DNA from 2 places in the Achromobacter sp. AONIH1 genome. Region 2 is predicted to be linked to the other one. Evidence: riboswitches for the same ligand, from Rfam matches in the RefSeq annotation. Region 2 holds a riboswitch; the other holds the start of a gene.
The links. Region 2 has a riboswitch for glycine ahead of C2U31_RS16500 (D-amino acid dehydrogenase). Riboswitches for the same ligand answer to the same signal wherever they lie in the genome.
Positions count from the first base shown of each region.

Region 1 (3,398 bases), 3.2 Mb from region 2:
GCCTGTCGACCGATGAACCGGTCGAGTCGCTGGTGGCGCGGCTGGACCAGCTGCCCGCCGCCATCACCGCGGCGGTGCGCAACAACGGCGGCGGCCATGCCAACCACAGCCTGTTCTGGACCGTGATGTCGCCGCGCGGCGGCGGCGCGCCCGACGGCGCGCTGGCGCAGGCCATCGCGTCCGACCTCGGCGGGCTGGACGCTTTCCGCGAAGCCTTCACCAAGGCCGCGCTGACCCGCTTCGGCAGCGGCTGGGCCTGGCTGTCGGTGACGCCGGCCGGCAAGCTCGTGGTCGAGAGCAGCGCCAACCAGGACAGCCCGCTGATGCACGGCAATACCCCGATCCTGGGCCTGGACGTATGGGAGCACGCCTACTACCTGAAGTACCAGAACCGCCGTCCCGAGTACATCGGCGCGTTCTACAACGTGATCGATTGGTCCGAGGTGGCGCGCCGCTACGCCGCCGCCGTGGGCTGATCGCGGTTAGGCCAGCGAGGCGCCCATGAACACATTCAGCCGACACCGGATCCGGCCGGCCGCCACCAGCGTCAGCATCTGGACGCTGGCCGTGCTGGTGTCCTGCCTGGCCCTGTACCAGCTTTGGGTCTGCCTGGACGTGCGCGCGCCGCACGTGGCCGACGCGCTGCTGGGCGGCATGATGGCCGCCGCCGCGACCGCGCTGGGCACGCTGCCCGTGCTGTTCGCCCAGACCTTGCCGCAGAAAGTGCAGGACAGCCTGTACGGCTTTGGCGCCGGCGTGATGTTGGCCGCCAGCGCCTTCTCTCTGGTGGCGCCCGGCATCGCCGCGGCGGGCGAGCTGGGGTATGGCCCCTGGGGCGCCGGCATCCTGGTGGGCGCCGCCATCCTGCTGGGCGCGGCGGTGCTGCTGCTGATGGACCGCTGCCTGCCGCACGAGCATTTCATCAAGGGCAGGGAAGGCATCGAGGCGCATCGCCTGCGCCGCACCTGGCTGTTCGTGTTCGCCATCACGCTGCACAACCTGCCCGAAGGGCTGGCCATCGGCGTGGGCTATGCCGGCAACGACCCGCTGCGCGGCACGGCGCTGGCCACCGGCATCGCCATCCAGGACATTCCCGAAGGGCTGGTGGTGGCGGTGGCGCTGATGGCCGCTGGTTACAAGCGCGCCTTCGCTGTGGCGCTGGGCATGCTGTCGGGCCTGGTCGAGCCGCTGGGCGCGGTGCTGGGCGCTGCCGTGGTGGGCTGGTCGGCGGCCTTGCTGCCGTGGGGACTGGGCTTTGCCGCCGGGGCCATGCTCTTCGTCATCAGCCATGAAATCATTCCCGAATCGCACCGCAAGGGACACGAGGTCCATGCCACCGGCGGGCTGATGCTGGGCTTCGTGCTGATGATGCTGCTGGACACCGCGCTGGGTTAGTGGCGGCGGCTTGCTCCCGGTCTGTCGCGGCCGCCCGAACGGCGCGCGGACTGCCGGGTTTCCTCGCTTTCCGGCGCCCGGGGTTTCGATGTATGCTTGCGCCGCTGTCACGCATGTTGCGGGAGAGAGCGGCCATCAAGCTGGCCGCCGCCGAAGGCGCAATTCGCCCGGAATCGCTCAGGTAACCCATACCGTCCATGCTTGCCCTGTCCCGGTTTTCGGTCGACGCGGCAAAACAGCACTCTGGAGAGACCTGGCGCCGCGCCTTTCAGGCCGTCCCGAATGGGGACGTAGCGGGCAGCCCAGGCGCCGAAGGTGCACACCCGCCACGCGGGGCAACTCTCAGGCAAAAGGACAGAGGGGCGGAAGATTCAGCCGTGCCGTGGACGCGTGTCCGCTGGCGGCTTTCCGCAACCCTGGCAACGCTGCCGCTCCGGAGTTCCCGCGCATGTCCGCAACCCTCAAACGCACCCCGCTGGCCGACGAACACATCGCCTCCGGCGCCCGAATGGTCGACTTCGGCGGCTGGGACATGCCGCTGGCCTACGGCTCGCAGTTGGAAGAGCACCACGCCGTGCGCCAGGACGCCGGCATGTTCGATGTCTCGCACATGCTCAACGTCGACGTGACCGGCCCGGACGCCTTCGCCTTCCTGCAACGCCTGGTCGCCAACGACGTGGCCAAGCTGACCGTGCCGGGCAAGGCGCTGTACAGCTGCATGCTCAATCCGCAGGGCGGCGTGATCGACGACCTGATCATCTATTTCTTCGCCGCCGATGAGTGGCGCGTCGTGGTCAATGCCGGCACCGCCGACAAGGACATCGCCTGGATGCAGCGCGTCCGGCAGTCCGGCAAGTTCGACGTGGCCATCGCGCCGCGCCGCGACCTGGCCATGATCGCCGTGCAGGGCCCGAACGCCCGCGCCAAGGTCTGGGCCGCGCGTCCGGCCTGGCAGGCCGCCAGCGAACCGCTGACGCCCTTCGTGGCCGCCCAGGTGGGCGACGACACGCTGGTGGCCCGCACCGGCTACACCGGCGAGGACGGCTTCGAGATCGTGCTGCCCGCCACGCAGGCCGTCGCGTTGTGGCGCGACCTGGCGGCGCAAGGCGTGCGTCCCTGCGGCCTGGGCGCGCGCGACACGCTGCGCCTGGAAGCCGGCATGAATCTCTACGGTCAGGACATGGACGAGCTGATCCAGCCCGACCAGGCCGGCCTGACCTGGACGGTGTCGCTGAAGAACGCCGAGCGCCGCTTCATCGGCCGCGACGCGCTGGAACAATTCGCCACCCCGGCCGCCTTCCTGGGCCTGAAGCTGCAGGAGCGCGGCGTGATGCGCGCCCACATGGCCGTGCGCGCCAAGCAGGGCGCGGGCGAGCTGACCAGCGGCACCATGTCGCCCACGCTGGGCGTGTCCATCGGCTTCGCCCGCCTGCCCGTGGGCGTGGCTCCCGGCGACACGGTCGAGGTGGACATCCGTGGCAAGTGGGTGCCCGCCCTGGTCTGCAAGCTGCCATTTGTCCGTAACGGCAAAGCCGTCGAACACTCGTAAACTCGAAGCTTCGCGCGCGCCGGCCGGCAGGCCCGCGCGCGAGGCGCGCAATCCCTTTCCCCCATCCGAATAGCCCCAGGAGTTCCCATGAGCCTGCCCACCGATCGCAAGTACACCGAGTCCCATGAATGGGTCAAAGCCGAAGGCGACGTGTTCGTCGTCGGCATCACCGACACCGCCCAGGACCAGCTGGGCGACCTGGTCTTCGTCGGCGACGTCAAGGTCGGCGCCAAGCTGGCCGCCGGCGAAACCGCCGGCGTGGTCGAGTCGGTCAAGGCCGCCTCCGACATCTACGCGCCCGTGGCCGGCGAGATCGTCGCCTTCAACGATGAGCTGGAAAGCAATCCCAACCTGATCAACGAGTCGGCCTTCACCGCCTGGATCTTCAAGATCAAGCCGGACAACGCCGCCGACGCGGACAAGCTGCTGGACGCCGCCGGCTACGAAGCCGTCG
Region 1 covers NZ_CP026124.1:97,240-100,637, reverse strand. The annotation lists gene C2U31_RS00410 (superoxide dismutase) at 1-476, shown strand, start outside; gene C2U31_RS00405 (ZIP family metal transporter) at 502-1,395, shown strand; glycine riboswitch at 1,505-1,599, shown strand; glycine riboswitch at 1,629-1,763, shown strand; gene gcvT (glycine cleavage system aminomethyltransferase GcvT) at 1,844-2,944, shown strand; gene gcvH (glycine cleavage system protein GcvH) at 3,032-3,398, shown strand, end outside.
Region 1: linked by a shared signal. The riboswitch ahead of gcvT (glycine cleavage system aminomethyltransferase GcvT) and the one ahead of C2U31_RS16500 (D-amino acid dehydrogenase) in region 2 are both predicted to bind glycine.

Region 2 (3,398 bases):
CGCGCTTCGCGGCGCCGGACGTGATCGCGCGCAACATGGAACAGGGCCGCAAGGGCTTGCGCGACGGCCAGGGCTTCTACGACTACGCCGGCGTGGACGTGGACGCGTATCGGATGCAGCGGCTGGAGCAGCTGCGCGACCGGCTGGCGCTGCTGGGCCTGCTGCCGCGCTGCGGCTCGGCGCGGGACTGGGCCGGGGCCGGGGCCGGGGCCGGCGCGGCGCCGGCCGCCTGACCGGAGACCGTCCGGCGGACCGGCCTGGGCAGCGCCCGCCGCCGCGACTGCCCCGCGCGCCTGCTCAACGGCCTCCCGTCTCCAGCGCGTCCAGCACCTCATAGGCCAGGCGCACGCGATCGGCGTTGGGATAGTTGCGGTTGGCCAGGATCACGATGCCGATCCGGCGTCCCGGCACGAAGGCGACGTAGGCGCCGAAGCCATTGGTGGCGCCGGTCTTGTTGATCCAGGCGTCGGCGCGCGGCGCCAGCGGCGGACGCAGCGCGCGCACGTCGTGCGTCTCGAAGGCGACCGTGTTGGAATTGCCTTCCAGCACGGTGTCCAGCGGCGCCGGATAGCGGTACTGCTCCCACACCAGGTCCTGCGTCATGCCGCCCAGTTCGAAGTAGCCCCGGTGCGTGTCGGCGATGGCCTGATCCAGCTTGGCGTCGCCGCTGGTGCCGCCCAGGTTCAGTTCCACGAAGCGCAGCAGGTCGCGGGCGCTGGTCTTGACGCCGTAGGCCTCGTCGGCCAGCACGCCGGGACTCACGCGCACCGGCTGGTTGCGCTTGTCGTAGCCCTGCGCGTAGCGCGCCATCTGGTCGGCCGGCACCTGCAGATAGGTGCTGGGCAGGCCCAGCTTGGGCAATAGCGTGCCCTGCATCAGCGGCACATAGGCCTGGCCCATGGCATTGGCGGTCACCACGCCCAGCATGCCGATGCTGGGATTGGCATACGTGCGGCGCGTGCCTTCCGCGTAGCTGGGCTGCCAGGCCTGCAGATAGGCCATGAGCTGGGCGCGGTCGCGCACCGTGTCAGGCACCTGCAGCGGAAAGCCGCCCGCCGTGTGCGTGGCCAGGCCCAGCAGCGAGACCTTGCCAAAAGCGCTGCCCGCCAGCTCGGGCACGTGGCGCTCGACCGGATCCGCCAGCGACAGCCGACCCAGCGCCTGCGCATAGGCGGCCAAGGTGGCCGAATAGGTCTTGCTGATCGAGCCCACTTCGAACAGCGTGTCGTTGGTGACCGGGACGCGCGTCTCCCAGGATGCCAGGCCGAAACTGTAGAAATGCTGCTCGCCCTGCCGGGTCACGGCCACCGCCATGCCGGCGATTTCATGCTGCTTCATCACCGTCAGCACGGCCGCGCGCACGCGGGCGTCGGCGTCGTAGATGGGGGACAGCGCCGACGCGGGCAGCGATGCGGCAAGGGCAACGGCCAGCAGGCAGCGGCGGAACAAGGCGGACAGGCGCATGGAGAACTCCCGGAAAACAGCGCAAGCAAGGCGGGCGGGGCCAGGCGGCGGCGACCGGCATGCCGGCGCGCGCCCCGCGCGAACCCAGGATGGTAGCGCCGCCGCGCCCATACTGGTACTAACCCTGAATTCCAGGACGCGAAATATTTGGCTATCCTGCCACGGTCGTAGCAAACACCCCGCAGAAGAGACTCGCCCCGGCCCGGCCGCGCGGCGGGCGCCGACGGAGCAACCGCCCCGGAAACTCTCAGGCAGACAGGACTGCGCGGTGTAGACGATCTGGAGAGAGGCGCATTGCGCGCCCACCGAAGGGGAACCCCGGCACGCGCCGGGCAAAGCTCTCAGGTACCGGGACAGATGGGGTGCAGCGGCCGGCCGGCCGTCGCCACGCCATCTGGAGCAATCATGCCCCGCATCGCCATCATTGGCGCCGGTATCACCGGCGTCACGTCCGCCTACGTCCTGCGCAAGCAGGGTTACGACGTTTCCGTCTACGACCGCCAGCGCTATCCCGCGATGGAAACCTCCTACGCCAACGGCGGCCAGCTGTCGGCCAGCAACGCCGAGGTCTGGAACAGCGCCGCCACCGTGCTCAAGGGTCTGCGCTGGCTGGGCCGCAGCAACGCGCCGCTGCTGCTCAATCCGCGCTTCAGCTGGCACAAGTATTCCTGGCTGCTGCAATTCATGCGCCAGATCCCCAACCACCGCCGCAACACCATCGCCACCACCCGGCTGGCGATCGAGGCGCGCCAGCACCTGTACGACATGGCCGAGGCCGAAGGCATCGACTTCGACCTGGAGCGGCGCGGCATCCTGCACATCTACCACGACGCCGCCAGCTTCGAGGCCGCGCGACGCGGCAACGAGCTGCTGCGCGAAGGCGGCCTGGAACGCTACGCGGTCACGCCCGAGGAGGCTCGCGACATCGAGCCGGCGCTGCAAACGGCCTGCCACGCCGGCTTCTACACGCCGTCCGACGCCACCGGCGACATCCACAAGTTCACGCGCGGGCTGGCCCAGGCCTGCGAGCGACTGGGCGTGCGCTTCGTGCAGGACGCCGACGTCGCCGCGATCGCGGCCGACGGCACGGGCTACGCGCTGGACCTGGCCGGCACGGACGGCGGCGACGACCGGTACCAGGCCGACGCCGTGGTGGTCTGCGCCGGCGCGGCCAGCCGACGCTTCGCGCGGCAGCTGGGCGACACGGTCAACATCTATCCGGTCAAGGGCTATTCGATCAGCGTGCACCTGGACGACGCCGCCAGCCGCGAGGCCGCGCCGCGCGTCAGCCTGCTCGACGAGGCCGCCAAGATCGTCACCAGCCGGCTGGGCGACCGCTTCCGCGTGGCCGGCACCGCCGAGTTCAACGGCTACAACCTGGACATCCGCGCCGAACGCGTGCAGCCGCTGGTGGACTGGACCCGCCGCCACTTCCCCGGCGTCAGGACGGCGCGCGTGGTGCCCTGGTGCGGGCTGCGCCCGATGACGCCGGACATGATGCCGCGCGTGGGTCCGGGCAAGCGGCCGGGCGTGTTCTACAACACCGGCCACGGCCACCTGGGCTGGACCTTGTCGGCGGCCACCGCGCAATTGCTGGCGGCTAGCGTCGGCGAACGGTTGCGGCCGCACTGAGACGACGCGGACGCGGCCGCAACCGGCGGACCGCCGTTCGCCGCCAGCGGGTGGCCGCCCGTCGCCTTGCGCTAGCGCGCCAGCCGGCGCATCGCCAGCGCGACGATCGCGGTCGAGGTCAGCTGCATGGCGGCCACCACGTACAGGCCGGCGGCCACGCCGCCGGTCCATTCCTTCATCCAGCCCATCATGAAGGGCGTGGCGAAGCCCGCCAGGTTGCCGACCGAATTGATGAAGGCGATGCCGCCGGCGGCTGCCGTGCCGGTCAAGAAGCCCGCCGGAATCGCCCAGAACACGGGAAA
Region 2 covers NZ_CP026124.1:3,590,481-3,593,878, reverse strand. The annotation lists gene C2U31_RS16510 (3-hydroxybutyryl-CoA dehydrogenase) at 1-233, shown strand, start outside; gene ampC (class C beta-lactamase) at 298-1,464, opposite strand; glycine riboswitch at 1,637-1,738, shown strand; glycine riboswitch at 1,742-1,823, shown strand; gene C2U31_RS16500 (D-amino acid dehydrogenase) at 1,870-3,096, shown strand; gene C2U31_RS16495 (MFS transporter) at 3,168-3,398, opposite strand, start outside.